3 regions of the Brevibacillus sp. AG genome follow, and region 3 is predicted to be linked to each of the others. Evidence: riboswitches for the same ligand, from Rfam matches in the RefSeq annotation. Region 3 holds a riboswitch; each other region holds the start of a gene.
The links. Region 3 has a riboswitch for S-adenosylmethionine ahead of POF51_RS01885 (ABC transporter permease). Riboswitches for the same ligand answer to the same signal wherever they lie in the genome.
Positions count from the first base shown of each region.

Region 1: another riboswitch for S-adenosylmethionine. It lies ahead of POF51_RS06255 (aminotransferase class I/II-fold pyridoxal phosphate-dependent enzyme); the one in region 3 lies ahead of POF51_RS01885 (ABC transporter permease).
Region 2: another riboswitch for S-adenosylmethionine. It lies ahead of POF51_RS12300 (BMP family lipoprotein); the one in region 3 lies ahead of POF51_RS01885 (ABC transporter permease).

Region 1 is NZ_JAQMYO010000002.1:257,476-268,163, reverse strand. Features, by position in the region: gene POF51_RS06260 (trans-sulfuration enzyme family protein) at 1-490, opposite strand, end outside; gene POF51_RS06255 (aminotransferase class I/II-fold pyridoxal phosphate-dependent enzyme) at 487-1,650, opposite strand; SAM riboswitch class I at 1,745-1,864, opposite strand; gene POF51_RS06250 (pyridoxamine 5'-phosphate oxidase family protein) at 1,939-2,397, opposite strand; gene POF51_RS06245 (DUF5665 domain-containing protein) at 2,536-2,877, shown strand; gene POF51_RS06240 (hypothetical protein) at 2,887-4,260, opposite strand; gene POF51_RS06235 (hypothetical protein) at 4,451-4,726, opposite strand; gene POF51_RS06230 (YlaH-like family protein) at 4,737-5,063, opposite strand; gene POF51_RS06225 (glutathione peroxidase) at 5,295-5,768, shown strand; gene typA (translational GTPase TypA) at 5,836-7,677, opposite strand; gene POF51_RS06215 (YhcN/YlaJ family sporulation lipoprotein) at 7,817-8,428, shown strand; gene speD (adenosylmethionine decarboxylase) at 8,508-8,909, opposite strand; gene POF51_RS06205 (GNAT family N-acetyltransferase) at 9,242-9,736, shown strand; gene POF51_RS06200 (hypothetical protein) at 9,848-10,444, opposite strand.
Region 2 is NZ_JAQMYO010000004.1:193,050-203,737, forward strand. Features, by position in the region: gene POF51_RS12265 (NAD(P)/FAD-dependent oxidoreductase) at 1-1,140, shown strand, start outside; gene POF51_RS12270 (hypothetical protein) at 1,324-1,665, shown strand; gene POF51_RS12275 (hypothetical protein) at 1,640-1,915, shown strand; gene POF51_RS12280 (MarR family winged helix-turn-helix transcriptional regulator) at 1,966-2,379, opposite strand; gene POF51_RS12285 (hypothetical protein) at 2,640-3,077, shown strand; gene POF51_RS12290 (DUF3298 and DUF4163 domain-containing protein) at 3,135-3,752, opposite strand; gene POF51_RS12295 (methyl-accepting chemotaxis protein) at 3,908-5,383, shown strand; SAM riboswitch class I at 5,517-5,639, shown strand; gene POF51_RS12300 (BMP family lipoprotein) at 5,841-6,869, shown strand; gene POF51_RS12305 (ABC transporter ATP-binding protein) at 7,008-8,537, shown strand; gene POF51_RS12310 (ABC transporter permease) at 8,512-9,582, shown strand; gene POF51_RS12315 (ABC transporter permease) at 9,569-10,483, shown strand; gene POF51_RS12320 (sulfite oxidase-like oxidoreductase) at 10,525-10,688, shown strand, end outside.
Region 3 is NZ_JAQMYO010000001.1:418,138-428,825, forward strand. Features, by position in the region: gene POF51_RS01860 (aminopeptidase P family protein) at 264-1,526, opposite strand; gene POF51_RS01865 (peptide ABC transporter substrate-binding protein) at 1,739-3,370, opposite strand; gene POF51_RS01870 (ABC transporter ATP-binding protein) at 3,398-4,354, opposite strand; gene POF51_RS01875 (ABC transporter ATP-binding protein) at 4,347-5,369, opposite strand; gene POF51_RS01880 (ABC transporter permease) at 5,383-6,330, opposite strand; gene POF51_RS01885 (ABC transporter permease) at 6,335-7,267, opposite strand; SAM riboswitch class I at 7,377-7,481, opposite strand; gene POF51_RS01890 (sulfite exporter TauE/SafE family protein) at 7,602-8,393, opposite strand; gene POF51_RS01895 (MBL fold metallo-hydrolase) at 8,425-9,843, opposite strand; gene POF51_RS01900 (DUF1641 domain-containing protein) at 9,870-10,445, opposite strand; gene POF51_RS01905 (FAD/NAD(P)-binding oxidoreductase) at 10,480-10,688, opposite strand, start outside.

The sequences.
Region 1 (10,688 bases), on a different contig from region 3:
CGTGCTCCTTCGCAATACGAGAAACCGCTGCAATATCTGTCACCTTTAAGGTGGGATTGGAGGGGGTCTCCAGGTAAATCCCTTTCGTTGCCGATGTAATGGCCGCACGAACGGAATCTGTATCTGTTGCATCCACGAACGTAACGGAGATGCCCATTCTCGATAATACCTTGGTCAAAAACCGAAACGTGCCACCGTATACATCTTCCGCCACTACAACATGGTCTCCAGCTGAAAACAGCATAAATACGCTGGAAATGGCAGCCATGCCAGATGAGAACGCGAAACCGCGTGCGCCTCCCTCCAGAGACGCAATAGCTTCCTCCAAAGCCTGCCTGGTCGGATTGCCTGATCTGGCATAATCGAATGTACCTGGCTGATCGATATCAGCCTGATGAAACGTCGAAGCTTGATAAATCGGAACCGACGACGCACCTGTGAACGGGTCAATGCAAGTCGAACCGTGGAGGATCTTGGTTGCAAAATTCATCGTACACTCCCCCCTACGACCAAACTAGCATTCAATGCCTGAAACAAATCGGCTACGACATCATCTGGATGCTCGATGCCAACCGACAGTCGCAACAATCGATCACAAACACCGACATGTTCTCTGACTTCTTGCGGGATATCGGCGTGAGTCTGCGTCGCCGGATACGTACACAATGACTCGACACCACCCAGACTTTCCGCAAAGGACACGATTTGCAGATTTTGCAGGAACAATCCCACCTGTTCTGTATCGCGTACGCGGAACGATACCATCCCACTATGCCCAGTTGCTTGTTGCACCTGTATCTCATGCCCCGGATGCTCTGGCAGACCTGGATAAAATACCTCCGCCACTGCCGGATGCTCACGCAGCTTTTTCGCTACAATCAAGGCATTGGATTGATGACGATCCATCCGCAATGCCAATGTTTTCATCCCGCGAACGAGAAGCCAGCAATCTTGTGGTCCAAGTACAGCACCGATTGAATTGTGCAAAAACCGGATTTTTTCCGACAACTCTCCCCCTTTTGTTACGATGAGTCCAGCCAGTACATCGTTATGTCCTGCCAAATACTTGGTTGCACTATGTAGAACGATATCTGCACCAAGCTCCAATGGGCGTTGACAATACGGGGTTAAGAATGTGTTGTCTACAATCGTAAGGAGACCATGCTGTTTCGCCAATTGCGTTACTGCTCGAATATCGGTAATCTGCATGAGCGGATTGGTAGGTGTCTCGACGAAGATCGCCTTTGTCTCAGGGCGAATCGTATTTTTGAGTGCACCAATGTCACGCAAATCCACATACGAAAACGTCAGACCATAGCGAGAGAGCACTTGCTCGAACAATCGATAGGTTCCCCCGTACAGATCGAGTGAAACGATCAGATGATCCCCTTGGGAAAACAAGCCCATGACGGTATGAACAGCAGCCATTCCTGAGGCGCAAGCGAAACCTGCATCTCCTGATTCCGCTTCAGCGATGGTCTCCTCCAAAATAGTGCGAGTAGGATTAGCTGTGCGTGTATAATCGTATCCAGTGCTCTGGCCCAAGGCCGGATGGCGATAAGCCGTAGCATAGTAAACAGGAAAGCTCACCGCCCCTGTTTTTTCATCTCTGCCTACTCCCGCCTGAATCAATTTCGTTTCCAAATTCATGTCTGTTTCTCTCCCTCCAATAGTGTACGAGGGCATCAAAAAAGCCCTCTTTCCTCTGAAAGAAGGCTTTGTTTACGTCACCGTAAGCAAATCCTTCTCATCTTTCAGAGTTTGATAACTCTGCAGGAATTAGCACCATTATCTCCCTGTTAAAATACAGGTGATTGGTTGCCGGGCATCATCGGGCCAGTCCCTCCGCCGCTCTGGATAAGAAGATTGCTATTCAATTTGATTGACCCTAATACTAAAGGATCGGCAGGATTCTTGTCAACAATTTATTTCCACCCGTTAATTTGCATCTTTCAAGGCGGTCATCACTTGATTGTCCAGCTTCGCTGCCGCGTTTTTGTCATACGTCTTTTCATATTGTGGTTCTACGGAAATACGGGAACCGTAAAACATAATATCACGAACAGCCTCAATTTTGATTTCTGCCATGGCCAGCTTGAGCGGAACGCCTTCCAGTCGGTCTGTTTTGACGGAAGCACGACCATTTATGGCGAAAGACGAGCCGGCACCGATCAAATGCAAGACAACTTGCGGTTCCTTCGCAATATTAGCCAAAATACGTGAGCGATTATCCACGGCAAAACGAATCGTATCGGCGCTGACAGCATACGTCCAGGACAAGGAGCTGAGCGATGGTGCCCCTGACTCATGGTCTACTGTGCCCAAGGTAACAAAACGCTCCTTTTGCAAGAGCTTGAATAAATCTTCGGAAAGAGATTGGGAAACAGTTTCAGCCATTTCAAAGCCTCCTAACAAACGTTTTGTACGTTCATTTTACCCTTCGCCTAGCTGATAGGCAAACGTTTCCTCTCCACCTTGATTCTGGTTGTCTTTTTCCCTAGACTGGTAAGTAACGATACCGAATGATGGAAGGGGATGGACAGCTTGTCGCCTACAGACCGCCTCATGCAGCAAATTGATCAAGTCCTTGAAGAGCTTCAGGAAGTTCGGAAGGTAAATGAGCGGATGCATAAAATTGCGATGTTCTTGGAAGATATCCGACTAGCAGATGTGATCCAAAATTACACAGCCCCGCGCAAGCTGCTCTGGATCAATTTCCTCGCAGGTCTTGCCCGGGGTCTGGGGTTGACAATTGGTACTGCTATCGTTTTGGCTTTCCTCGGCTCCCTCTTGACGCAATTTCTTTCCATCCCCATTCTGGGGGATTACATCAGACAATTGGTGGAGTACGTCGAGACTTACAAGCAGCGGCCTTAACGATAGAGACTAGTCTCTGTCGTCGTCATGATCATCATCGTCATCATGATGTTTGTCGTGCTTTTTCCAATAGCCATACGCGTTGCCGTTGGGATGCTTATCTTTCTGCTTCCCTTTTTCTTTTTTCTTTTTGTCATCATCATCGTCTTTATCCTCATCTGTTGGCTTCACAGGCTCGACAATGACTTTTGTGCTTAATGCAACGTCAGCTTTCTTAACCAGCTTATCATCTTCATACAATGCGAATTGAATTGTTTTGGCACTAAAGGAATGATTCTTGTACGACAATGTCAGCGAAAACTCGCCTTTGTCATTTGGCTTAATCTCTTTTTTCTTCCCGTCAGGAGCGATCACATACAATTCAGTGTCGTCCTTTTTATTCCAGCCGCTTACTGTCCCCTTCACTTGAATGGACTTGGCGGCAGGATTGTTTACAGCAGTCGCCTTAATGGCATATACGGTCGCTTGATCCTTGTCAGGAGCGTTAACGATTTCTACCTGAACGGATTCGGAATCAACCTTCTTGCCATCCTCGTAAATCTCGATCAAGGCTTTTTGATCTTTTGCTGCTTGTACATCCTTTACTGAGACTGTGAAGCTGCCTACGCCGTCCCACAGCTTCTTCACGTTTGCGTCTTTTTTCACGCCATTATAGGTGACAGTTACTTTGTCTGCCCCTTGCTTGACAATTCCTTTTACTTTTAATTCCTTTTTCTTCGCATCCAATACAGACATAGTATGGATGATCATTTCCTTATCTTCTTCTGCTTTTGGTACGATCTTTACTTTCTCGCTATCAACCAGCTTGCTGCCTTCATAGGCACTCACAGTTACATACGGTTCATAGGATGCATCTGGAGCTTCAAAGCTGACCGTAAAAGAGTGCTCCTTGGTCGGAACGACTTCAATAATGTCGGAATTCGGCTTTTTCACAACCACCTTGGTGACATCCGAAGTCACAATCCCCTTTATGTACACCTTGTTATTTTCAGTCTTGGCATTTACGCTCACGATTTCTTCATCATTGTCTGTCAAGCGCACTTCCAGCCAAATATCGCTGTAGTACTCGTTGTAAATACGCTCCCACTCCGCTTTGTTTTCTTCCATATAGGTTTGCAGTTTCGTATTCAAGTTGATTTCTTCTACAATGATGTACAAGTGATCCGCTTGATTCTTCAAGAGCATGTTCAACGTGGTTGGATCATTTTGGGCAAGTTCTTTCAGATTGTAGCGCGTTACTTGTTTCCCTTCGTCATTCATGACTACCTTTGTGGCACTTGGACTAGCAATCGAGCTTGCATCGGCAAAAATTGGCGTCAAACAGCCAAGAATACCTGCAGCTGTCACCACTGCTAATACGGGCTTGGTCATGTACTTTTTCAATGGTAGTTCCCCCTTCTAGTCTGGCAAAATCCCCCTGGTTGCTTGGGGCATGAATATTGACGGGAAATCATTTTCAAAAGTTGCATCCTCCAAGAAACCGCGTCTTATTACCTACAAAAAGTGCTCGATACAAAAAAACTCCACCCAACTTCCGAATCATTTCGGCAAGTGGAGGGGAGTCTTTGTCCCTTTAGTTGCAGTTGTACTTGGGTTCGCCTTCAATCGCGGCCAATAAAGCTTCGACCGATTCAGCAGGGTATCGCACTTCCAAGGCTTGAGATTCAGCGTTTCCAAAGAGCACGTACCAGTTGCCTTCCTGACGATAGCCGATATCGCTCATTTGATGATCCTCTTGCAGCAATTGCAAGAAAAAAGCAGCTGTATCCAAAGCAGAGCGGTCTTCTGGTCGCGCATCGGCAACCACTTGAATTTGGAGCCAGTTAAAAAGTGCATCTTCACGCTTCACACGGTTCTCCTCACTTTCGCCCAGTTTGCTCCGGCTTGATCCGTACCTTAACAATCACGAGAATCGCAATCGCTACGAACATTGCACTTTTCACAGGAAGCTGCACATCCAAAATAGCGAAAATGAGAGCTCCAGCAAACAAAAGGATGTACAAGAGCACGTTTTTCAAAATAGGCATACGGATACGGGTAGCAAAGCCAAGATAATAGACGATAATTAATTCCACAAACAAAATCCAAGCCCGATATTTATCAGCCCATATGCGAAAGCTGTCATATGCGGTGAGCTGATCTGGATTCGTTGGCACATAGGTTGATGCGATTTGTATCCAGTCCATCACTTATCTCTCCTGTCTTCAAGCGGTGAAACTCCTACCGCTTCACATGCCACCTCATAGGCGGAATGAAACGAATAGTCACTCCTTTTTTCTTAGGAAAACGCTATCTTTCTTACTTTATCAGGTGGTGGATTCTGTGTCAAAAAACGGTAGGCTCTTCCATGTTGCTGGCATGAATTTCGCCGTACATGCTATGATGAAGATATGTCAGTAGAAAAAGGTGGGAATAAGATGAGCTTGTATGATATTGCCGTCAAAACCATTTCCGGTGAAGAAAAGACGTTAGCCGCCTTCAAAGGGCATGTCCTGCTAATCGTGAACGTCGCCAGCCAATGCGGCCTTACTCCTCAATACAAAGGGCTACAGAAGCTGTATGAGCGTTATCAGGATAAAGGTCTTGTTGTTCTCGGCTTCCCTTGCAACCAGTTCGCTGGACAAGAGCCAGGAACAGAAGAAGAAATCGCAACGTTCTGCGATCGAAATTACGGCGTGACGTTCCCGCTGTTTGCAAAGATCGATGTCAATGGTCCTGATACTCACCCGTTGTATCAGTACTTGAAGGAACATGCCCCGAGCGAAGAAAATCCAGATATCGAATGGAACTTCGCCAAATTCCTCGTGGATAAAGACGGTCAGGTTGTAAAACGCATCAGTGCTCGTACTCAACCTGAAGAGCTCATCTCTGATATTGAAAGTCTGTTGTAAGGACAGCCCAAACAAAAACGCCACTTCATCCCAAACAGGATAAAGTGGCGTTCTTTTCTTTTCTATCTTACGCTTGCGGTTGTGCTTCATAGCGTCTTTGCTTCTCATAGCGCTCACGATCTGATTTGTTCAGATATTTTTTGCGCAGACGAACGGATTGAGGTGTTACTTCGCACAGCTCATCGTCGTTCAGATATTCCAATGCCTCTTCCAAAGACAACATGCGAGGAGCCTTCATTTTGACAGTCTCATCCTTGGTCGCAGAACGTACGTTGGTCGCATGCTTTTCTTTACATACGTTAACAACAAGATCGTTGTCACGGTTATGCTCGCCCACGATCATGCCCTCGTATACTTCTGTACCTGGGTGAATGAACATCGTTCCGCGATCCTCTACGGACATCAAGCCGTACGTGGTAGCTGTTCCTGTCTCGTGGGAAATAAGTACCCCTGCGTGACGTCCTCCTACCGCTCCTGGTACAAGTGGACGATAGCTGTCAAAAGAGTGGTTGAGAATACCGTAACCGCGTGTAATCGTCAAGAACTCTGTACGATATCCGATCAAACCACGGGATGGAATAATGAATTCCAGACGAACTTGTCCGAAGCCGTTGTTGATCATGTTAACCATCTCGGCTTTACGTTGACCCAATGTCTCCATAACCGGCCCTGTGTATTCCTCAGGTACATCAATGATCAACAGCTCAGCCGGTTCCATTTTTTGTCCATCGATCATACGAATGATAACCTCAGGCTTGGACACACCCAGTTCAAAGCCTTCACGACGCATGTTCTCTACCAAGATGGACAAGTGTAATTCACCACGTCCAGAAACCACATACGCATCTGGCGAATCTGTTTCATCTACACGCAGAGATACATCTGTCTCCAACTCAGACATCAGACGATCACGCAGCTTGCGGGAAGTCACGTGCTTACCTTCGCGACCAGCAAACGGGCTGTTGTTCACGAGGAATGTCATTTGCAGGGTAGGCTCGTCAATTTTCAAGAGTGGCAATGCCTCAGGATGATCAACGTGGCAAACCGTTTCCCCTACGTTAATATCATCAATACCAGAAATCGCTACGATATCTCCCGCTCTTGCTGTTTTTTGCTCAACACGTTGCAGACCGGAGAAACCGAACAGCTTTTGAATCCGCGCTTTTTTCACTTCGCCTTCGCGCGTAGTCACGGATACCATTTCATTCAAATTCATAGTACCGCGATAGATGCGGCCAATCCCGATACGACCCAAAAAGTCGTTGTAATCCAGCATGGTTACTTGCATTTGGAGCGGAGCAGATTCGTCTGCGTCAGGAGCAGGCATATGCTCTACGATGGTGTCAAACAGTGGGCGAAGGTCGCCTTCCAGCTTATCTGGCTCAAGTCCTGCAATCCCTTGCAGACCGGAAGCATATACGATTGGGAATTCCAGCTGGTCTTCCGTCGCATCCAGATCAATGAACAGGTCGTACACTTCGTTGATAACTTCTTGAGGACGTGCATTGTCGCGGTCTACTTTGTTCACGACAACGATAGGGGTAACTTTTGCTTCCAGCGCTTTTTTCAATACAAAGCGTGTTTGTGGCATACAGCCTTCGAAGGCGTCGACGATCAACAGAACGCCATCCACCATGCTCATGATACGCTCAACCTCGCCACCGAAGTCAGCATGGCCTGGTGTATCCAAGATGTTAATCGTGAAATCATTGTATTTGACAGAAGTGGTTTTCGCCAGGATCGTAATTCCACGCTCGCGCTCCAGGTCGTTAGAGTCCATCATTCTCTCTTCTACCTGTTGGTTCGAGCGGAATGTGCCCGATTGGATCAAAAGTTTGTCAACCAGCGTGGTTTTTCCGTGGTCAACGTGGGCAATAATTGCAATGTTGCGTATGTCAAGACGCTTCATGTGAACCTCCTCTATTATGCATACCTTCCATATTAACAGGTAGTGAAACGCGGCACAATGGGCAGTTTTTTACGGGAGCCACTTCCAGAGTAAGGGACTTTATTTTCGTCATACTAAGAAAAACGGAGGTGGCATACGTATGAAACGGTACGGCCCGAAATATTTGGTTGGCTTGCTTATGATCGCAACCATGATGACTGGATGCGCAAGCTCGAACAGCCATCCCAAAAATCAAACGCACACACAAAGTACCACCTATCAGCAAGCCCCAGGTGCACGGACAAGCCTCGCTCATGATTATCATGCCTACACTGGCGGAATCAATGCCCGCAATTATCGAAACGGATATACGGTAAATGGTTTTAATCAGGATTTAGCTGAACAGCTCACCACAGTCGCAGATGATGTGCCTGGTGTGGAACGTGCTACTGTTCTCGTGAGCGGCACAGATGCCGTTATCGGAATTCGTGTTCGGAAAAATTTTGGCCCTGAGCAAACGCGTATAATTGAACAGCAAGTCCACTCAGCCGTTCGTTCACGTGTTCCCAACTTCTCGATCCAAGTAGCCTCCGACGCAGGGACATTTGACCGGATTCGTGCCATCCATGCAGATATTTATGAAGAAGCGACGCATCGGACCAATCAAGTCGATGTGAGACCCGACATGAAAAGCCAGATCTCCAATACATCCACGGAATTTCGTTCTCTGCTCCACGATATTGGCCGCAGAATTCCTACTGTCACTCCATGATGACAAATAGGAATCGAAGCTCCATATAAAAGAGGTGCGGAATGAGCCCGCACCTCTTGAAAACTTTTCCATTTGTTACTTACTTTGCCGCTTCAACCAGCTTCATTTCTGGCTCAACAACTTGCAGTTCACCCAAACCACGAACTAATTTCTTCGCGTAAGTTTTTTCCGGCTTCAGCACGGATACCAAGTAGTCGATGGCGATTTGCGGATCAACGGTTTCCCCACACGTGTAGCAATCCAGAGCAGCAAAGCCGCGCTCAGGATACGTGTGAATGGACAGGTGGCTTTCCGAGAGAAGAACCAGTACGGTAGCACCCTGAGGAGAAAACTGCTTCGCTTGCACACTCAGTACCGTAGCACCGCATGCCTCAGCAGCCTCAATCATTTCCTTTTTCAAAAATTCTGCGTCGTTCAACAAATCAAACTGAACTCCCCATGTGTCAACAGCAACGTGTCTTCCGAAAGTCGAATATTCCATCTTTCGGTTCCCCCTTCCTAACGAGTGTAATGTTAAACATCGCTAGGACCTGCGTCATTCACTAACGGGGGCGGTTTCCGTTGTTATCCACCCTTTAAAGTGAATCCTGGTTCCTAATCCTGTTTCCAACGAAAACAACAATACCATGCATCGGCCTAGTTTGACAATACCCTTTTTCAAGATTAAACAAGAACTATAAAAATAAATTGATCAAACGCTCGACAGAATGAAGGCGCCCCCTTGCTACAAGCCGCTCTCGTTGACATCAAACAGGTAAGATTCTAAACTTTTCGAGAAAGGAAAACGAACAAGAATGGAGAGAATCGGAACACATGATCACTATCCGCAATGCCAAAGCAGAAGATTTGCCAGCACTGATCGCCATCGAGCAGCTTTGCTTTTCACCAGAAGAGGCTGCGACACAGGAAGCATTTGAGAAACGCATTCGATTGATTCCAGACAGTTTTTTTGTAGCGGAAGAGGATGGCGTTATTGCGGGGTTGGTGAATGGACCCGTTATCGAAACCCCCTTCATTACGGATGATTTGTTTCAAACGATTAAAGAAAATCCGGCATCGGGCGGGCATCAAACCATCCTAGGACTAGCGGTTTCTCCCGCTTTTCAAAAACGAGGCATTGCTTCCATGCTCCTCACACACCTGGAAGCATCAGCAAGAGTGGCCGGTCGTGAGACGATCACGCTGACGTGTAAGGAAAATTTGATTGGCTACTATGAAAGTCATGGATACTTCAACAACGGTGTTTCCAGCTCAGATCATGCTGGAGCTATTTGGTACAATATGAGCAAACCATTACAATTGCGCTAAGTGAAGGGCAAAAAAGCAAAAGCGGGCACCTCTGGTCAGGAGGAAACCCGCTTTTTGTTATTCGCTGTGTGATCACATACATAAAAAAGGGCGCCTCAGGCACCCTTTTTTCTAAACTTCTAATTCAAATAGACGTCGCGATAACGTTGCTAATCGAACATCAATTGCTGGAAGTTTTTCCGGGGCAGTTCTCTTTGCCCAATTACGCAAATCCAGCCATCGGTCCGTTTCTTGACGTAAGGACTCAATCTCCTGCTCGCTGCCATCCTGCTGGAACAAAGCCTCTAGCTCATTGGCCATATGCAGAGAGTTATTTTCAAAGATGGACACTTCTTCGTCTCCGGTTAGCTCCTGAATACTCACAACCGATCCTTGATCGTAGTGATACACCATAGTGAAGCCGTCATAAATCCGGTGGACAATTCCATAGCCTCGGAACGCTTTCATTGCTTTTCTCATGGCATTTGCCAGCTGCCTATCTCGGATCAGATACGAGCTGTCGCATGAGTAGCGGCTGCCAACCCGACAGAAACTCAATTGAATTTCGCCGTTCTTGTCATTCAGGATTACGTCACGATCGCCATTGTCACACACTTTGACTTGGACTGAAATGTGTTCATTGGTGAAAAGCGAAACGAACTGGTTCAGCTCTTCTTCATTCACCGTGAAATAGGCCTTGGCGTAATTAGTTGCTAAACGCTGTGCCATAAATATCTCCTCAATTCTTTTGGTTTGCATGGGCCGAATACGACCGAACAGTTATCCAAATCAGAGGAGATACGCTAAGTGTCAACAAAAGAACGCTGTAGAACCTGGCCTTGCCCCGCGAATCGAAAATCGATTTGGGTAATGAAGGCGGATCACCTACTTTTTGTTTTTCGCAAAAAAGCCATTTTTGACATCTTTATTATACCTCAGGTACCTTCAAAAGTCTTGAGCAAAATGACGATGA
Region 2 (10,688 bases), on a different contig from region 3:
ACAGACTATCTCAGCCCTTCCACTGTACTTGGGCTGATCAAATACGTAGATGAAATCAATTTGGAGCATGGGGCTACCCACTCGATTACGGACCCGACCACAGAGACGATCAAGAGCATCGAGCAGCGCGGCTATGCAGCAGGACTCAAGCTGTTGCGAGCACAGGTACGTCACTTGGGAACGGAGCAAAACCTGGAGATTCTCCAGTCGATCTTCGAGCATTTGAAAAAGCATGTCGACATGATGTTCAAGACGGAGGTCGAGGACATCATTACGGTGAAAGAAGCAGACGGACATCAGGTAAAAGGTGTCGTCTTGAAAAACGGCCAGGAGTATGAAGCTGATTACGTGGTAATCGGACCAGGACGCGATGGCTCCGCTTGGTTGACGGATATCCTGAAAAAGCGTCGCCTGAAAATGTACAACAATCAAGTCGACGTAGGCGTACGTGTGGAGACGTCCGATGTCGTCATGCGCGAAATCAATGAACACTTGTACGAAGGAAAATTCATTTTCAATACATCTGTCGGAACGCGTGTACGGACGTTTTGCAGCAATCCATCCGGTCACGTAGTCGTGGAAAACCATAGTGGAGTGATGGCAGCAAACGGGCACTCTTACAAAGACCCAGCGCTGGGCTCGATGAATACGAACTTTGCGCTCTTGGTATCGCATACGTTTACAGAGCCGTTTGACAAGCCGAATGAGTACGCGAGAGAAATTTGCAAGCGAGCGAATGATCTGTCAAACGGTGGGGTCATCGTACAAAAGTACGGCGATATCTTGCGCGGTCGCCGTTCTACTGAGTCGCGTATTAAGGAAGGCTTCTTGGAGCCTACTCTGAAGGAAGCGGTACCGGGTGATTTGGGACTCGTGTTGCCTTACAATACGATGAAAAGTTTGATCGAGATGGTGGAAGCTCTGGACAAGGTAACACCGGGAATTGCCTCCGAGCACACATTGTTCTACGGAGTGGAAGCAAAATTCTACTCGGCACGTCCGAAACTGACGGAGGAATTCGAAACGGAAATCAAGGGATTGTTCTGTGGCGGGGATGGTGCCGGAATTACACGTGGTCTGGCACAGGCCGGAGCTGCTGGGGTCTGGATGGCTCGCAATATCGCAAAACGCATGCAATAACGAATACGATCATAACGAATAGGCTTCTTGCTGGGCACGAGTGTGCTTGGTGGGGAGCCTTTTTGCATGACAGAACAACATCAGGAAAGTAATGATCCCGATGTCACGAGGAATTAGGCAGAAGCGTATTGTATAGAAGGGCCAATAATCAAACCACGACCTTTTGTTGGCATGGAGGTATCTATGTTTTTTTGTGATGAGAATGACGATACCGCTGTAATAGCACTTTGGATCATTTCGATTGGCTTTGTCATACTCGCCATCGATAAAACAACCAGATTAAGTCAAAAGCCTGCCTGTGACAAGGAGAAGTTGATGCAGCCGCAGCCGCTCATTCAATTGAACAAGCAAATCAATGGGAAGAATAAGAATGGCAATGACAATGATGAAGATATGCAATTCAAACGAATTGAACAGCAAATTGCTCAATTACGAGACAGTATACAAGATATAAAGAAGAATTTACAGGAGGAACCATCCAAAAACGGAGGGAAGAAGAATGATCGAAAAAAATCTGGCGAATGAGCTGGTAGCAGTAGGCGGGTGGATCGCAGTTTTGGGTGCCTTCCTAGCTGCTATAGGCTCGACTGGACAGGTGGAACCGGACCAGGATACTTCTACAGCGAAAGAGGCAAATGACAAAGAATCAAATGATTTGAAAAAACAAGTGCTGCAACAGAAAAAACAATTGCAAAAGCAACAGATACAGCTTGAACTGATTCAATTGGAACAAGAGCTCAACACCATCATCCATAGCACAAGGAAAAATGGCTAACAAAAAATGACTTCACCAAACTGCTTTTGGGAGAAGTCATTTTTTACTTGCTACAATGGCTGCAAATTATCGTTCATTTTCTTCAGTACGCGGTTAAAGATAGCGAGTTCTGCTTCGTCAAGGCCGCGGAGTGCCAGTTCCTCTTGCTCTTTGGCAGCTTCCAGCCATTCCGGGAAACGTTCGACTGCTTGCGGAGACAAGGACACATAGCGCTCACGCTTGTCATCACCCTCTGAGCGAATAATCCAGCCCATCTCTTCCAATCGGGTGAGTGTCCGGGTAATCGTCGGCGCTTCCACATTCAGGTAGTTACTCAATTGAACCTGGGTGAGCGATTCACGGTAATGCAAGCAAAGGATAATCCCCCATTGCGAACTGTATAATCCCATGGGAGACATAGTCCCATTTAACGATTTACTGAATATTCTTGCGGTTTGGCTGATTCGATGACCATAATATTGCATGAATATATACCTCCAGGAAAGCTGGTCCGATATATCGTACACTTTATTGCTTAAGTAAATATGTACAATAACATACTAGCAGTTCGGGACATATAAGTAAACGTTTATTCGATGGCGAAATTATGGATTTTATGCAAACAAAATGCCCCTTGCAAGGGGCACAAAAGGTAATGTTTTCTAAAAAAGTTCACTTGTTGAAAAATTATCCATTTATAAATATACTAAAAATGTAAATAAATAGATAATGAGGAGAACTCCAAATGAAACTTTCTTTTAAAAGAATTTTGTCTTCTTGCATGGTATTGGCAGCGTTGGCAATGGGTACACAATCGGCTTTTGCTAGTGACGGTTATGGAGATACGCAGGATAAGGCCGTTCTTATCAAAATTCATAATCCACTGTCCCATACTATTTCTGATAGCAATGATGTAGATTGGTACAAATATGATAATCGAACTGGACAGGGTATCGTTGTACAATTGGAATCTCCACAGAACCAAAACTATGATTTTGATTTGATCTATATTTCTGCAAACGGAAAAGTGAATCAAACATATAATCCTAACGATTTTGGACCAGGTGCAACCGATGTTCTGGGCTTCCAGTTAGGTCTTGGTGATCAGGTATATATCAAGGTTTATGGACATAGCGCAACTGATTTTGATAAAAAGAATCCGTACAAGCTTACTATTAATTAGTAGAAAAAGCACCCATGTGGTGCTTTCTCTTTTGCCACAAGTACACCCAGTGATACATTAATCCGCGGATAAGATACTCAATGGTCCTTTTTCATTGATGAGTGGTTCCAGTTCATAAACCGAAATGGGGAACATGGGGAAACCGACGTAGTAAGGCGTAATTTCGTACAACTGGAAGTAGATGACCAGTGCTTTGTCGGCTAGGTAATAATCTTGATCGGGCTTAATCGAAGTAAAGCCATTGAGTGTGGGGATGCTTCTTTCTTTGATTTGACGCTTGATGTTTTCAGAAATCACCTTGACGTAATCGCTTCCTGGCTTGAATAATTCACGTAGCGTATACAGCTTGCCTGTTTGGATGTCTGCGGTGATTGACCCGAGAAAGGTCATGCCGTGAGCCATTTGCGGTGTGTAGGCGTAGTTGCTCAACACGACACTGAAAATGCCGCGTTCGTTTGTCTTGATTTCGTAGCTTCCTTGCATTTCTGTATTTCCCGGTACCTGGACCCGTTGCTGCTCGTGAATTAAGCCTTGAACCGTTTGATAAATCGCCCGGTTGGTATCTTTTTCCGCTTGCTGGTTGGCTAGGCCTGCCAATTGCGGGTAGTAAATGGTGGTGTTCTGACGGCTAATTGTCCGTGTCAGCACGGTAGCTGGCAATTGATTGAGTTCCACTTTTCTCCGTTTGCCTCCTGTACGTGTGAGTTGTGTAATAGCCTATTCGAAATTGTTTTTGGCTGTTCTCACTTTTTTCACAAATTTGGCAAAGGTTTGGCTATATAATGGGGAAAGAATCCGATACATAAGTAAAAAGGAAAAGGGGGGCAATTATGATTCAATTGATTCGCAATACCTTGACTGACAAAGAAGGCTTTATGATTTTCATCCTATGGAATCATTTGTGGATGGCGGGACTCATTGCCTACCAAGTGGATGTGAACTTCTGGAAAGTGACGTCCTTGGGATTGCTGGTCACTTTAATTGTTTCGCCGTATTATTTCATTCGCAAAGATAGTCATGTCATTCGTTATCTGGTAGCAATCGGACTTATGTTTTATGCTATTTCCTTCGATCACTTTACCGATTACCAGGAGGTTACCTTCCTCGCCTTTATCGTCATGGGCTTTTTGGCAGCCTATTTGGACTGGAAGCTGGTAGTTACAGCGGGAATTGCCCAAATCATCGTTACGATTGTTGGATTTTATACGGGAACCTACGAGATTTTCGAAGGTGATTTTTCGGAGCTCAATTTGCTTATGCGTATTGTCACGATTCTCATGATGATGGGAGCCGTCACGTATCTATGTCTCGCCGGACAAGCCTCCTTGCGAAAAGCTGATGACGCAAGGCAGGAAGCGGAAGAGAAGGAGCGCCGTCTGGGAGAAATGCTTTTGAACATCCAGCAAATGACGGAACAGCTGGATCGTACAAGCGATCATGTGCATGAGCATGCGGAAGGTACGAAGCGCAATACAGATGAAATGATGGTGGCCTTTAAGGAAGTCGCTACAGGTATGGAATCGCAGGCGAATTCTACGGTGAAAATCGAAGAAGAGGTTCAATCCATCGACCAGGAAATCGAGGCAGTCACAACACAGACCAACGCAATGAAAACGGAATCGCAACAAAACAACCGTCGTCTGACTGAAAGCGTTCAGATGATGAACGAGCTGTCCTCGCAGATGGAGCAAATTGTGCAGGCAGTCAATGTAGCAGCCTCCACGATTCACCAGCTCAATCGGCAGGCGAACCGTGTAGAGGAAATTGTTGGCGCTATTAATCAGATCGCGACACAAACGAATCTCTTGGCGCTGAATGCGGCGATTGAATCGGCGCGTGCAGGCGAACATGGACGGGGATTTGCTGTTGTAGCGGATGAGGTACGCAAGCTGGCAGAACAAAGCGCGACAGCTACGCAGGAAATTACCGACATTCTGAAATCACTCCACCAGGAAAGTGAGAATGCGGTGCAGCATATGAGCAATGGGGAAACGTCTGTTGCAAAAGGCCAAGAACTGGCCGTGAAAACAGTGGCCTCCATCGAAGCAGTGCGTGCCGGGATGATGGCCTTCCTGCAAGCAGCTGATCAAGTAAGCTCCAGCATGGACCGGGTAAAAGTGCGTTCCGGAGAAGTTGCCATCGAGATGTCGACCATTACAGCTGTAACCGAGGAATCGGTAGCCAACTTAGAAGAGCTGTTTGCGACAGCAGAAAACCAGCATCAAAAAGTGCGTGAGATTACGGAAGAGCTGGGCGAGCTGAATACGTTGTCTCATCGTCTCCAGCAAACCTTTCACGTGAAATAGGTTTCTCGATGCTGGAAAGACGACTGTTTAAACTTTTATTCACTTTTAGAAGTGTTTGGAATTGAGAAAAAAGAATTGCATTTTCGAACCGTTCTGCTAGAATGAATTCCATTGTAACTAAATATATTCACCTACCTTATCAAGAGCGGCGGAGGGACTGGCCCGATGATGCCCGGCAACCACTGATCATGTCTATGCATGAACAGAAAGGTGCCAATTCCTGCAAAACCTGTACCATGGTTTTGACAGATGAGGAAGAGAACGGCTACGTACGCAAACTCTTCCTCCGGGAAGAGTTTTTTTGTTGTATTTGTAAAAGGGGAGGAGTAAATAAACGAACAATAAATTAATTTTATAAGAGAATATTCGTAAATACTATTGAAAAAATGGGTAAAAAGCCGTACATTACCTAATAGGATAAAGAAAAACGTAAAGTTCGGATAGGGAGAGATACATCATGAAGAAGTTATTGCTGGCATTAACGACATTCGCAGTATTGGCAACAGGGTGCTCGACTGGCACAAGCGCACCTGCAGATCAGCCAGGAGGACAAGCAGCAGGACAAGAGGGCGCGGACAAAAAGCGAATTGCCTTGATTTTGCCCGAGAAAATTGGTGTGAACCCGTTCTTCCAACAAATGGATGATGGTGCAAAGAAAGCCGCACAAGAGCTGGGCGCAGAAGTGAAAACGATTGAATCTACGGACCATGGAGCGATTGAAGAGAATTTGCGCGTGGCTGTTGCAGAAAATTATGATTTGATCATCACTTCTTCCTTTACATCAGAGGATGCATTGAAAAAAGTAGCAACCGAAAATCCTGACCGTAATTTTGCGATTATTGATACCGTAGTGGATTTGCCAAACGTTCGCAGTGTTACCTTCCGCGAGCAGGAAGCGGCTTACCTGGTGGGAGCAGCAGCAGGTCTGGCAACGAAAACGAACAAAGTAGGTATGGTTGTCGCTCTCGATATTCCGCAGTTGAAAAAATGGACAGTCGGCTTCGAAGAGGGCTTGAAAGCGACGAATCCAAAGGCAGAACTGATGGTCAACTATGTAGGAAGCTTCACTGACCCGGCAAAAGCGAAAGAATTGGCTTTGCTCCAAGCTTCCAAAGGCGCTGACTTCATTAACGGTGCAGCAGCTGTAGGCGACCTCGGCGTTTTCGAAGCGGCGAAGGAAAAAGGCTTCTTCACAGCAGGTCAGGACGTTGACCGTACGACGATCGATCCAGAGCATATCGTTCTGTCCCAATTGAAAGGGACCGACGCGGCAGCTTATGAAACCGTGAAGAACTTTGTAGAAGGAACGTTCAAACCAGGTGTTGTTGCGTACGGCTTGAAAGAAAAAGGTGTTGGCGTAACCTATGTCACGCACGAAAGCAAAACGCCTCTGAACGCTTTTATTGGACAAGAAGTAGTGGATAAAGTGAAAGCGATCAGCGATGAAATTGTAGCAGGCACCCGCGAAGTACCAGATAAATTCTAAAAAGGTAGTTCGGTGCTGAAAAGCCAACTTTTTGAACGATTATTTAAAGCTTGTGCACAGTGATGGATGTGACCGACTACGGCTGTGTAGTCGGTCTTCCATTTTCATAAAAGGACGTACAGAAATGAGGGAGTGGGAATGACCGATCGCTTGGAAATGAGGGCCATGACCAAGAAGTACGGAGATTTTACCGCCAACGACAAGGTGTCGTTCTCACTGGCAGCAGGAGAAGTCCACGCGATTGTCGGGGAAAATGGAGCGGGAAAAACGACACTGATGCGGATGCTGTACGGGATGGAGCAGCCGACGTCGGGAGAGATCGTGTTAAACGGAAAGCCAGTTGTTTTTCGCGGACCAGAGGACGCGATTCGAAATGGAATTGGGATGGTTCACCAGCACTTTATGCTCTTCGGAGAATTCAGTGTGACTGAAAATATCGTGATCGGCTACGAGCCGAAGCAAGCGGGTTTTTTCAAAAGAAATGACGCGGAGGACAAGGTGCGTGCGCTTAGTGAGCAGTATCGCATTCCGATTCATTCGCAGACCAAGGTAGCGAATTGCTCGATTGGGGAACAGCAACGGGTCGAAATTCTTAAGGTCCTGTATCAAGGGGCGGATATTATCGTGCTGGACGAGCCTACCGCTGTACTTACTCCGCTGGAGGTACGCGACCTGCTGCAAACGATTCGAAACCTGGCAGAGAGTGGCAAGAGCGTCATTTTGATTACACATAAGTTGCAGGAAGTCATGGAGGTAGCCGATCGTATTACGGTACTGCGCGGAGGCAAAGTGACGGGAACGGTTTCGCGGAATGAGACAAATGCGGATGATTTGGCAAGATTGATGGTTGGACGTGAATTGCAGGAGCTAGCTGAGCGAGTTCCTCTGGATAAAGGCCCCTTGTTGCAGGTGGAGAATCTCACGGTTCGAGAAAAGCAGACATTGCTCGATCAAGTCAGCTTTACCGTGCATCACGGCGAAATCGTAGGAATTGCAGGTGTTTCCGGGAATGGTCAATCCGAGCTGCTACAAGCGATCAGTGGTTTGCGTGCGGCACAGGAGGGTACGGTGCGGTTAGGCGGCAAAGATGTGACGAATAAATCAGTAGCCACCATTCGGGATGCCGGCTTGGCGCATATTCCGGAGGATCGTTACCTGTGGGGAACGGCCAAACTCTCAAGCGTCGAGGAAAATGCGTTGATGGGCTATCAGAGAAAGCCTGCTTACAACTGCCGAGGCGTCGTTTTGCGGGAGAAATTCCGCCAAGTCGTAAAAGGCTGGGTTGAGCAGTTTGCCATCAAGACTGGCTCTCGGCAATTGCAGGAGCTGGCAGGGAATCTGTCAGGTGGAAATTTGCAAAAGCTGATCGTAGCAAGGGAGCTGGGACATGAAACCCCGTTTTTGATTGCGGCTGAGCCTACGCGAGGGGTGGATATCGGTGCCATGGAGTACATCCATCAGGCGCTGATTGAAAAGCGCAATCAGGGAGACGGGATCTTGCTCGTCTCCTCCGAGTTGTCCGAAATTCTCGCCTTGTCTGACAGGGTTTTGGTCATGTATAAAGGGCGAATCGCTGGAGAGCTTTCACGCCTGGAGGCAACCGAAGAAAAAATCAGCGTGATCATGGCGGGGGGAAGCATTCATGGCAGCAATCAAAGAGCTATCTAAGTCATTGGTTCAGCCGTTCTTGGCTGTCGTCATCGGTTTGTTGACCGGGGCGCTGGTCATTGCTGCAGTTGGCGAATCGATCTTGGGCACCTACCAGGAAATGTGGAAAGGGGCCTTTGGCAGTTTTTATTTCTTTACGTCTACATTAGCGAGAGCCACGCCTATCATGCTGATTGCCTTGGGTCTTTCCCTCGCATTTCGGGCAGGGGTATTCAATCTTGGGGCGGAAGGGCAAATGGTGCTGGGTGCCGTCAGTGCTGCGTTAGTCGCGATCTACTTGCCAGCACCGGGAATGATCAAAATTGTGGCGGGTATTTTCGCAGGGATGGCAGTCGGTGGGTTCTGGGCGTTGTTGCCAGGCTTTATGGAAGCCCGCTTTCGTATTCCGTTGCTCATCTCTACGTTGCTCTTCAACTATATCGCGGTATTGTTTGCGAGCTATCTCGTGACAGAGCCATTCCGGGATCGCTCAGGTTCTGCGGCACTGGCACAGACCGTCATGCTGGAGAAAAGCGCTTGGCTTCCGAAGCTGTTTGCCGGGATGAGCGTGCATGCAGGGTTTTTGTTTGCGATCGTTGCAGCGCTGCTGTTGTTCTGGGTACTTCGTTTTACGCCTTTTGGCTATGAAGTGAAGATGCTGGGTCAAAACTCGCTGTTTGCTCAATACGGAGGAATTAATCGCATTCGGGTGATGCTGACCGGGATGTTTGCCAGTGGTGGACTGGCTGGCTTGGCGGGAACCGTAGAGGTAATGGGGGCGCACTATCGTTTTGTTGACGGTGCCCTGACTGTACCAGGGTTCGCCTGGACGGGGCTGATGGCCGCTCTGCTTGCGAACTCGCACCCGCTTGGCATCATTGTGACTTCGATCCTGCTTGCTGCTTTTCAGACAGGAGCCATGGGTGTAGAGCGCAATACGGATGTGCCGCTGGAGCTGGCAAGTGTTATACAAGCCGTATTGATATTGTTCATCTCCGCCAAGTTCAGCTACGACTGGTGGAAAAAGCGGAAGGCAAAAGGAGGGGAATCGCATGGAGCTCTTTGATTGGTCCCTCCTCAGTTCTACCATTCGGATGGTCACGCCGATCTTATTGGCAGCTTTGGGTGGAGCGCTCTGCGCACGTGTCGGAATTTTTAATGTTGGCTTGGAGGGATTGGTACTGGTCGGTGCCTTTTCCGCGATCGTCGGCAATCATTTTACCGGGAATCTCTTTCTGGCCGTTTTGATTGCAGCGCTGGTCAGCATTGTCTTTTCTCTCTTATTCGCGTACATGACGATCAAGCTTAGGGCGAATGAAATCGTCGTCGGTGTGGCGATTAACTTTCTCGCGCTGGGGTTGACGACATTTGCACTGCGGGCGATCTTCGGTGTCAAAGGGGCGTTTTACGATAAGGATATGGTTGGCTTGCCAACCGTCGAGATTCCTTTCATTCACGATATTCCAGTCATCGGAGGCATTGTCTCTGGTCATTCGCCGCTCGTGTATTTTGCGTTTTTGGCTGCCATTCTGTTGTATGTGTTCTTTTATCGGACGGTTACGGGCTTCCGCGTCCTCGCAGTTGGTCTGAATCCCGTTGCGGCACGCAGTCTCGGTCTGAAAGTGACGGGACTTCAGATGCTGGCGATTGTGATGAGTGGAGCATTGTGCGGGATTGCAGGGGCACAGCTTTCACTGGGGCAAGTCACGATGTTTACAGAAGGAATGACGGCTGGCCGGGGCTTTATCGCATTGGTAGCGATGATGATGGGGCAGTCGCATCCACTCGGTATTTTGGCTTCGAGCTTTTTGTTCGGGTTGATGGATGCCCTTAGTATTCGGTTGCAGGGCTTTTCGCTTCCGACCCAGTTCACTGCCATGCTGCCATACGTGCTGACGATTGTGGCGATGTTCTTCTTGAAAAACAAGAGTCAGATCGGCAGCGATAATCAGCAGAGCACCCGTTAAACACAGGTCATATAGACAGCGAAGACAAGGGGAAATGCGCTATGAACAAGGCAGATCGGATCAAAAGAATGAAAGTACCCGCCCCAGTGGGACCGGGACTCGCCAGACGACTTCCGCCAGGACAAATCCTGACAGAGCGGTTTCCCATTTTGCATGAGGGAGACGTGCCGGTGTATGACATGAGCGAATGGACACTGCGTGTTTT
Region 3 (10,688 bases):
CCTCTTATTTTTCCTTTATTTTACAATCAAATCATTTATTATGGAAGGTGCACGAAATATTTCTTTATCATTTTAATCGTTTTTGTAAGAGGATGTTCACATGCAAATAACCATAATAGAGATTGCTATGGTTATTTGCATGTGAGCGTGTGCGGCTGCACAGATTCTTGGGATTGTGGGGAGTACCTTAAATTGGAAACTATGAGAGTTTGGAATTGAAGCTAGTGACCGTAATGGATGAACTCATTTGCTCCAAGCGTTCCCTATTCCTTTTTCCCGATCAACAATTCCACTTCTTCGATTTCCTTCGGGATCTGCGATGAGAGCACCTCGCAGCCGTCTTCTGTTACTAACACATTATCTTCAATCCGAATGCCAATCGCTTCTTCCTCTATGTACAGACCTGGTTCAATCGTGATCACCATACCAGGTTGCAAAGCAACATTGTAATCCGGGATATCGTGCGTATCCAGGCCAAGGTGATGAGACACGGGATGATAATAGTATTTGGACAGCTCACTGCTCTCTTGGATGAGACCGAGACGTAGCAGGCCATCTGTCAAGACATGTTTCGTGACATCATTTAGTTGTGGAAGTGTGACACCAGGCTTCACTGCTTCGATGGTCTTGATTTCTGCTTCGAGCACGAGTTGATAGATCGCTTTCTGACGCTCTGTAAAGCGACCGTTCACGGGAAACGTTCGCGAAATATCAGCCGCATAGTAGTTCGATGTTGCACCGAGGTCGAGGAGGACCAAGTCACCATCTTCCGAACGCTGATTATTTGCTTCATAGTGCAAGATAGTAGCATTGATCCCACTAGCAATAATGGGTAAATAAGGAAGCTCGCGAACACCATGCGATTTCAACGCGAAATCATAGTGCGCCTCTAGCTCATATTCCATGATTCCAGGACGTGCATGCAACCACATGCGTCGGATTGCTTCATCTGTGATCGCAATCGCCCGTCTAATTTCTTCGATCTCAGCCGGGCTCTTCACCTTGCGCAGTTCTTTCAGCCATGGGCCCGCATCGTGAATCTGCAGGTTCCGGTATTTCTTCTGCGCGTCTTCGGCAAAAGTCTCTGCAGGGGTCACCTCATCGCTCCACAGATAGCGATACAAGTCAAGATAGAGGGAGTACTTGCCTTCGCAGCGCCTCATAAAGGTTCCAAATGACTCTAGCCACTCATCGAGATAGTCGAAGTGTTCGATACCAGACTGCTCCTTCGCCTCTTGATCCGATAAAACTGCCCCTGTCCATTTCGCTTCCAGTTCATTTGGGCGCTGAAGAAATAACGTTTCGGTCACGATGCCAGCGCGTTTCGTGATCATGAGAATGAGGTTACTGCGCGCAATGCCAGTTAGATAATAGAAGTTGCGGTTCGGGGTAAACGGATATTTATCGTCATGGCTGCGTGTCTTGACAACCCCTGAAAATAGTACAAGCGCGCTGTGATCAGGCATGTTTTCTGCGAGTTTTTGACGGCGATTGATGAACTCTTTTGAATCCATGGTTATTGTCATTTGTTTTATACCCCTTCGCCTTAGAGTTCAGTATAGTCTGATAATTATCTGCCGATTTCACTTTTGATAGCTCGTCATATCTCCTCCGTTCTTCTATATTTTAGGATACTTTCATCATTTGGGAAACGACTTTCGTAATAAAGCTATTATTGAGTCCATAAAACAAGGAGCAGTTGCATTAGGCAAGCTGCTCCTTGTTTTAGTAGATTACGTTACTCTGCGACTCTTTTCGCCCAGCGCAGGTCCGGTGTCCCGGTTACACTAAAGCGGATGCCTTCGATCTTTTTGCTGTTGAGGTAGTTTTCGTTATTGAAATAAACCGGGATGACGGGCATGTCCTGCATCAAAATGGTTTCAGCGTCGTGCAAAAGCTTCATGCGTACTTCCTCGTTTTGTTCGACCTTCGCTTTTTCGATCAGCTCGTCAAACTTCGGATTGGCCCAGTTGGTGAAGTTGCGGGAGCTTTTTCCTGTGTACAGCTCCAGCATCGCGAGCGGATCTAGGTAATCGCCGCCCCAACCCATACGGGCCATCTGGAAGTTTTTCTGCTTGAACGTATCGATGTACGTCTTCCACTCCTGATTTTCCAGCTTCACTTGGACGCCCATGTTTTGTTTGAACATTTCTTGCAGCGCTTCGGCGATCTTCTTGTGGTTTTCCGCGGTGCTGTATCTCAGTGTAATTGGAGGAAGCTCTGTCCAGCCTTCTTCCTTCAAGCCTTCAGCTAGAAGTTGCTTCGCCTTGGCTGGATCAAACTGATAGTAAGGTGCCACTTCTTCTCGGAAGTCCTTGCCCGAAGGAGTTTTCACCCCGAATGGCGTATAACCGTACGCCGGGAGCTGGCCTCCCTTGGTCACGTTTTTCGTCAGGATATCCCGGTCGATCGCGTAGGAAAAGGCCTGACGAATTTTTGCATTAGTAAACGGCTTTTCCTCTACGTTGAACGTGTACGTATAAATGCTGTAGTCCGGGAATGATTTGTACTCTTCTTTTTCTTTTTCCTGCTCAATCACGTCGATCGGCAGCGAGTCAATCAGATCAAGCGCTCCTGTTTTGAACATCTGGTAGTAGGTGGTTGCTTCGTTTACCATCTTGAAGTGGACGGTGTCCATCGTTACTTTTTCTTTCTCCCAATAGCTCTGGCTTTTGGCGATTGTCAGCTGACTGTTGTGGTCCCAGCTCTCTACGGTGTACGGGCCATTGGTCACGATGCCTTTCGCTTCGGCCGCCCAGTTTTTGTCTGGATCCACGACTTTCTTGTTCACCGGCAGATAGGCGCGACTCATCATGATTTTCGGGAAATAGGTGATCGGGTCTTTCAGTCCGACGATGAGTGTTCGGTCATCCTTTGCCTTGATCTGAACGTCATCCACGCTGCCTTTGCCTGTGTTGTATGCCTCCGCGCCTTGTATGTAGTAGAGTGCGGATGGTTCATAGGCGGCGGTCTGTGGATTCAGCACGCGCTTCCAGGAGTATTCGTAGTCATGTGCCGTTAACGGATCGCCGTTCGACCATTTCATTTCGGGGCGCAGGGTAAACGTGTAGGTTTTTCCGTCCGGGGAGACGTCCACCTTTTCTGCTGCGCCTTCGCTGATGTCTCCATTTTCGCTGTAACGGTACAATCCTTCATACAGATGGTCTATCACCCAGTACGAAGTGGTATCGGAAGCGAATGCCGGGTCTAATGTGTACGGTTCGCCCCGCAGGTTAGTGGTAATGACTTGTTTGACGGCTGCTCCCGTCTGTTGTTCGGAAGACGCAACCTGTTTATTGCTGCCGCACGCAGAAAGCGCAGGCACAGCGAGCACCAGCAATGCGGCAATAGCGAGTAATCCCTTTTTCATTATGATTTCCTCCTTGTTCTCCTCTATCTACTGTACAAGATGGCAAGCGATCCAGTGTCCGTGCCTCACCTCCTTCCAGACCGGCGCTGTTTCGGCACAAACACCTTGTGCAACCGGACATCTGGTGCGAAACGGGCAACCACTTGGCGGATGAATGGGGCTGGGCGGTTCTCCCGTCAGTACTATCTGCTCCCGCTCGGCGCGCTGGGCTGGATGGGAAACCGGCATAGCCGAGATCAAGGCCTGCGTGTACGGATGTAGCGGTATGGCAAACAACTGCTCGCTCGGTGCAAGCTCCATCATCTGTCCCAAGTACATCACGCCGATCCGGTCGCTGATGTGCTTCACCATCGACAGGTCATGGGCGATAAACAGATAGGTGATAGACCGCTCTGCCTGAAGATCGGCTAAAAGATTGACGATTTGCGCTTGGATGGACACATCCAGTGCAGAAATGGACTCATCTGCCACGATAAAACTCGGCTCCACCGCAAGCGCGCGGGCGATGCCGATACGCTGCCGCTGTCCGCCGCTGAATTCATGCGGAAAGCGTTTTGCGTGGCTTGGGTGCAATCCTACTAGCTCCAGCAGCCGATAGACGCGTTCTTCTCGCTCTTTTCCTTTTGCCAATCCATAGGAGTCGATTCCTTCTGCGATAATGTCGCCCACTCGTAAACGCGGATTGAGTGAGGCTTGCGGATCTTGGAAGATCAGCTGCATGTGGCGGTTTGCTTCCCGTCGCTCACGTCTATCCATCCTGGCGATGTCTTTGCCTTGAAACAGGATGCGCCCCGCACTAGCTGGGTACAGGCCCACGATAGTCCTGCCCAGCGTAGACTTGCCGCAGCCGCTTTCCCCAACGATTCCGAGCGTCTCCCCTCGTCTGATTTCAAAAGAGACTCGATCAACAGCTCTTACCTGTTGTCCCCCGCCAATCTCAAACGATTTAGCGAGATTCTCCACCCCAACAATGTTGTCAATCATGTGTCTCCCTCCCTGCCATCATCCACGCTTCTGTTCTCATGGCACGCGGGTCGTTCAGCCAGCAGCTTGCCTCATGCTGATTGAAAAACGAATTCGCTTGCGGCATATGCTCCAGGCAAATTTCCATGGCAGACCGGCAACGGGCAGCGAACGGGCAACCGGCAGGCGGACGAAACAGATCCGGCGGTGTCCCTTCGATGGGGATCAGCCGCTCTTTTTTACCTGCATCGAGACGTGGCACAGACTGCAATAGCCCTTGTGTGTAGGGATGGCGTGGATTGTCAAAGATCTCTCCCACCGGGCCGCTTTCCACCACTACGCCTGCGTACATTACCGCTACATGGTCGGCCACCTCTGCGACGACGCCCAGATCATGGGTGATCAAAATGATCGACGTGTTCAATTGTTCCTGCAACTCTTTCATCAGACGAAGGATCTGTGCCTGAATGGTCACGTCGAGCGCCGTCGTCGGTTCGTCGGCGATAACCAACTGCGGTTGGCAGGCCAGCGCCATGGCGATTCCGACACGCTGCCGCATGCCTCCGCTTAGCTCGTGAGGATACTGCTCAAATCGCCTCGCCGCCTCCGGAATGCCTACCCTTGCAAGCAGTTTCAGCGTCTCTTCCTTTGCTTCTGTCTTCGTCTGCTTTCGATGTTTGATCAGGCCTTCCGCAATCTGCTGGCCGATTTTCATCGTTGGATTCAGCGAGGTCATCGGGTCCTGAAAGATCATACCGATCTGCGACCCGCGAACCTGCTGCCATTCCAGCTTCGTCAGCCCAGTCAGTTCACGCCCGCGAAACCGAATGCTACCGCCTTTTACCTGACCGGATCGCGGAGGTATCATTCCCAGCAATGCCCGGGCGGTCACACTTTTTCCGCAGCCGCTTTCTCCGACAATTGCCAATGTCTCCCCCTCCTTCACAGAAAAGGAAACCCCTCTTACCGCCTGCACCTCTCCACCGTACGTGCGAAAGGAGACGCGCAACTGATCTACTTCCAACAATGGCTTCACGATGTACTCCTCCTCATTTCCTGATCCGCGGGTCCAGTGCGTCCTGCAAACCGTCCCCGAGCGCGTTGCACGCGAACATGGTAAGGGAAATCATAAATCCCGGAAAAAACAGCCGCCACCACTGTCCGCTCAGCATAACCGCCAGCGCGTCGTTGGCCATGGTTCCCCAGCTGGCGGTTGGTGCCTGCACTCCCAGCCCAAGAAAACTGAGAAACGATTCTGCGAAAATCGCATGTGGTATCGTAAAGGTCAAGTTCACGATGATGACTCCGATCGTATTCGGCAACAGATGTTTAATGATGATTTTGGCATGAGAGGTACCCAGCTTTTCTGCAGCCAGCACAAACTCCTGACGCTTGATCTGCATGATTTGTCCCCTGACCAGACGGGCCATGCCGACCCAGCCGGTTAGTGAAAGGGCAATAATGATCGTTGCGAGTCCAGGCTCCAGAACCACCATCAGCAGGATTACCACCAGGAGATACGGAATGCTGTACAGAATTTCAGCCAATCGCATCAGGATGTTGTCCACACGGTCGCCCAGCTTGTTCCTCCCTGCCATATAACCGGATATCCCGCCGATGCATACACCGATCACTAGGTCGATAGCAGCTGCCGCCACACCAATAAATAAAGAGATTTGACCGCCTACCCAGGTACGTGCCCACATGTCCCGACCCAAGTCATCCGTTCCAAACCAGTGCTCGCCCGACAGTGGCAGATTTCCCTTCGTTAATGACTGTTCATGCGAGCTGTGGGGAACGAGCATCGGACCGATAATCGAGAGGGTCACCACTGCCAAGAGAAGGAAGAACCCGAGCATTGCCAGCTTGTTACGGAATACTCGCTGCAATACCTCCTGCCAATACCCAAGACTGGGACGTTCCCGAACTTCCTCGGATAGCCGGGTTCGGTCTACTGGTCGAAACAGCGAATCCAGTTGAGTTGCCTGATTGGCCATAACGCTACTTCCCTCCACTCGTCAATCTGATGCGCGGGTCAATCACCCGATACAGCAGGTCGATGATGTACAAAGTAAAAATGAGGACAAAGCTGTAAAATACTGTGGTGCCCAAAATAACAGGGTAATCGCGGTTAAAAATACTTTCCACGAAGTATTTGCCGAGCCCGGGAATGGCAAAAATCTTTTCCACCACAAAGGTTCCGGTCATCAGGTTGGCAAACAGCGGACCGATAAAGGTAAGAACCGGCAATATGGCATTGCGCATCCCGTGTCTAACGACAATGGAAAAGGTGCCAAGCCCTTTCGCCTCCGCTGTGCTTATGTATTCCTGTTGCCAAACCTCAAGCATGCTGGCTCGTACGAAACGAGCGATAATGGCGAGCGGACCGATAGCGAGCGCAAGCGTTGGAAGAATTGAGTGTTCCCAGCTCCCCCACGCAGCAACGGGAAACAGCTCCCATTTGACCGCCAAGTACTTGATCAACAGTGGCGCCAGAATAAAACTGGGGACGGAGATCCCGATGATGGCTGCAAACATAGACAAGAAATCCAGCGTTCGATTGTGATAGAGTGCCGCTACGATTCCCAGTGTGATTCCACCTGCTAGCGCGACAATAAACGACTGGAGTCCCAGAACAGCCGATGCGGGAAATCCTTCTGCAATCAGCGTGTTCACATCCCTCGTCTTGGACTGGATAGAGGGCCCCAAGTCAAATTGCAGCAATCCTTTTAGATAGAGCAGGTACTGTACCGTGATTGGCTGATCCAGGTTGTACTCCGCCCGCATGTTCTTTACCACTTCTTCTGGAAGCATTTTGGCGTCAGACGCGAACGGGTCACCCGGAATCAGGTGCATGGTCACAAACGTCACCGTGACAATGATCCACAGCGTAACGATCATGAGAAGGCCACGCTTGACCGCATAATGAAGCACGTTGTTTCCTCCTTCACACAACACATAGTAAAAAGATATGAATACTAAGGATTATAAATATAGAAAACCCCTCTCCGAAAAGAAGAGGGGCGATTGCACGGTTCCCACCTTCTCATCTCGCAGAATAACTCCGCAGGAATTAGCACCGTAAGGTCAATAAGACCAAGGTTGCCGGGTTTCATCGGGCCAGCCCCTCCACCACTCTCGATAAGAATGTTCTATGAAATTTAATTTCATCGTAAAATTCTTTTTTATCTTATCACTTTACTCGGATATGTCAATGCTGTTCAATGACAATTGATTTTTCTTTATAATTTATGGAAAAAGTAAATCTTCACACACGTGTGGATATAAGGATGTCAGCCCAAATCTTAATTGTGGTAGCTAGGATCAACAAGGCAAGAATGGTCTGGAGAATCCGGGTGCCCAAACGTTTGCTGACCTTCGTACCGAGTGGCGCTGCCATGATGCTGGCGATTACCATGATCACGGATGGCCACAGCAATATGTCCCCCGCCATCCATTTCCCTATCGTCGAACCGATGGAAGAAAGAAAAGTGATGGCAAGAGATGAAGCAATCGTAACTCTTGTCGGAATCTTGAGGATGGTCAACATGATGGGAACCAAAATAAAAGCGCCAGCTGCCCCGACAATTCCGGAGGCGCCTCCGACAATCAAAGAGGATAATACGGCTGTTGGTTTATGAAAGATAACCTCGGTCTGTTCACGTCCGTCCATCCGCTTTTTTGGCAGAAACATCAAGATTACAGCAATGGTGGCCAAGATGGCGTAAACGATATTGATAGCATCTGCCGAAAGAAATTTTCCTCCATACCCTCCAAGCAAACTCCCTACAATAATGGCACTTCCCATATACACAACGAGCTGGTAATGAATAAGCTTATCTTTGCGCAGAGTCCAAACAGCAGCTAGGGTGGCAAAAAATACTTGGACTGCACTTATTCCGGATACTTCGTGAGCCGTGTAAGCAACGAATCCAAGGGCGGGCGGAATGTACAGAAGCATCGGATACTTGATGATGGAGCCCCCGATTCCGACGAGACCAGAGATAAATGATCCCGCGAAACCGATAACAAACAGTGTGATCACAAGGTCGATAGTCATACGCTCACCCTTTGCAATACCTCGCTTCGTTTTATCCTCGTTCTACGATTGCCAAGCCGTCTATTTGCCATTTCAAGATTCCGCCGCTCAAATTCATGACATCCTTGAATCCGTTTGCTTTTAGAATGCTTGCGCCAATAGCGGATCGGGCACCGGAACGGCACTGTACGAGAAGCGGCTTATCGAGAGGAATCTCATCCAGCCGCTTGGCGAGCGTACCGAGCATGATGTGCTGTGCATCCGGAATGTGCCCTTCCTTCCACTCAGCCAGATTCCGTACATCTACTACGTGTACTTCTCCCTTTTCCACCCGTTCTGCAATCTCCAACGGTGTTACCTCTTCGATTGTCTCGAGTGAAGACATTTCCCTTTCCATTAACTTGCCACTGTCGATAAAGCCTGTGACATAATCAATCCCTACGGAATGCAAGGCTTGCAAAATCCCGTCCCTATCATCTGGGGTGGCCAGGATGTGAACCGGGCGATCGTAATCGACAATCCAGCCCGCCCAGTTGGCAAATGACTTGTTAAAAGGAATGTGAAGTGTTCCCGCCAGATGCCCCTTCGCAAATTTCTGAAAAGGACGCGTATCAATAATCTGTCCGTTTTCCAGCGATTCCTTTACCTGTTCAAACGAGTTGAACTCTTGAACAACAGGGAGTTCCTTAAGCAAGGCAGGGCCTTCCTTATTCACGCGTTTCATCACTGCAAAATACGTTGGTGGCTCTGGTTGTCCATCCAGGAGTACCTTGACGAATTCCTCTTCACTGGCGTGTGACAGCGCCCAGTTGAACAGCTTTTCATAACCAACGGTAGAAGACGGCACGGCCCCCAGTGCTTTGCCGCAAGCACTTCCTGCGCCATGAGCTGGCCATACCTGCATATAATCCGGCAGTTGCTTGAATTTTTGGAGGGACTGGAACATGGCTCTTGCACCTGACTCGGACGTACCCTCCATTCCCGCTGCTTTTTCGAGCAAGTCCGGTCTTCCGATATCGCCGACAAAGACGAAATCTCCCGTGAAGATTCCGATTGGGCGATCTGCATTCCCCCCGAGGTCTGTCAAAAGGAAGGAGATACTTTCGGGTGTATGACCAGGGGTATGCATGACTTCAAATAGCAAGTTCCCGATAAAAAAGCGATCTCCATCGTGTACAAGTTGATGATTCAAACCATCCAAGTATTGATACTTCCAATCTTCATCGCCCTCATTGGATAAAAACAGCTTCGCCTGATAAGCTGCGCCCAGTTCCCTGGCACCAGAAACAAAATCAGCGTGAATGTGGGTTTCGGTGGCGGCTACAATGGAAACCCCCTCTGCTTTTGCGACTTGAAAATAAGGAGCCAGATTGCGGGCGGGATCGATCACAATCGCCTCTCCAGTTTTTTGGCAGCCGATCAGATAAGATGCATGGGACAGTTTTTCATCATAAAAGTAACGTAACAACATCGTGCATTCCTCCTTTTACACCTCTATTATTTGTTTGATTTTTCCGCGAGTACTTCGAGCAGCGATTGGGTAAAGCGAAGTGTCTTTTGGACGGTGGGATCCTTCATGAGCTTGTAAAGCGTGAACACGGAAACGGGTTCGCTATTATGTTCGGCTCTTCCTTTTGCTTCTTGGAAGACAGCTATTCCATGCTCCACTTTCGCGGACACAGGAGCCATGTACGTTTTCATACCGTTGAGCAAATATTGCTGCGATTGCTTATCCTTTCCGAGACTTTCCAAAAAATCAGCAGCTTGTTCGAGAACGCTGACATACTTAACGAGCTTTGGCATCTTATCAAGCAAAGTAAACAGGGCGTCTATCGATTCTTTTTCCACAAAGAAACGGGACAGTTGACCATCTACTCGCTCGAACAAATACCGTAGTGATTCCTGATCGCGCAAGATCGATGTGGCTACTTCAAGTCCCTTTTCGGCTGCCAGGATCGTATCTTTTATCTTCGGGAGCTTTCGGATCAATATAGTGATCGCTTCCTGAACTTCTGGATCAGATAAATCCTCTAAAAACATGTCAGAGCTTCTCTGTTCCTTCCTGTCATTCAAAATGTTGCTCTCCCCCTCTCTTTCAAAGACTGCCTTACATCAATCCTTTTAGCATGCCATTCCAATAAAGGATGGGAAGCAGCTCTCTTTTCATCAGGTACATACTGAATCTCTCTTCAGATTGGTCAAAAGGAAAGGTTTCACACGGCATTAGGTTGTAATCAAATTCAGCCAGCACCAGTTTGTTGTACCCCGTTACGAGTGGGCAGGATGTATAACCGTCGTACTTGGCAGTCAATGGAT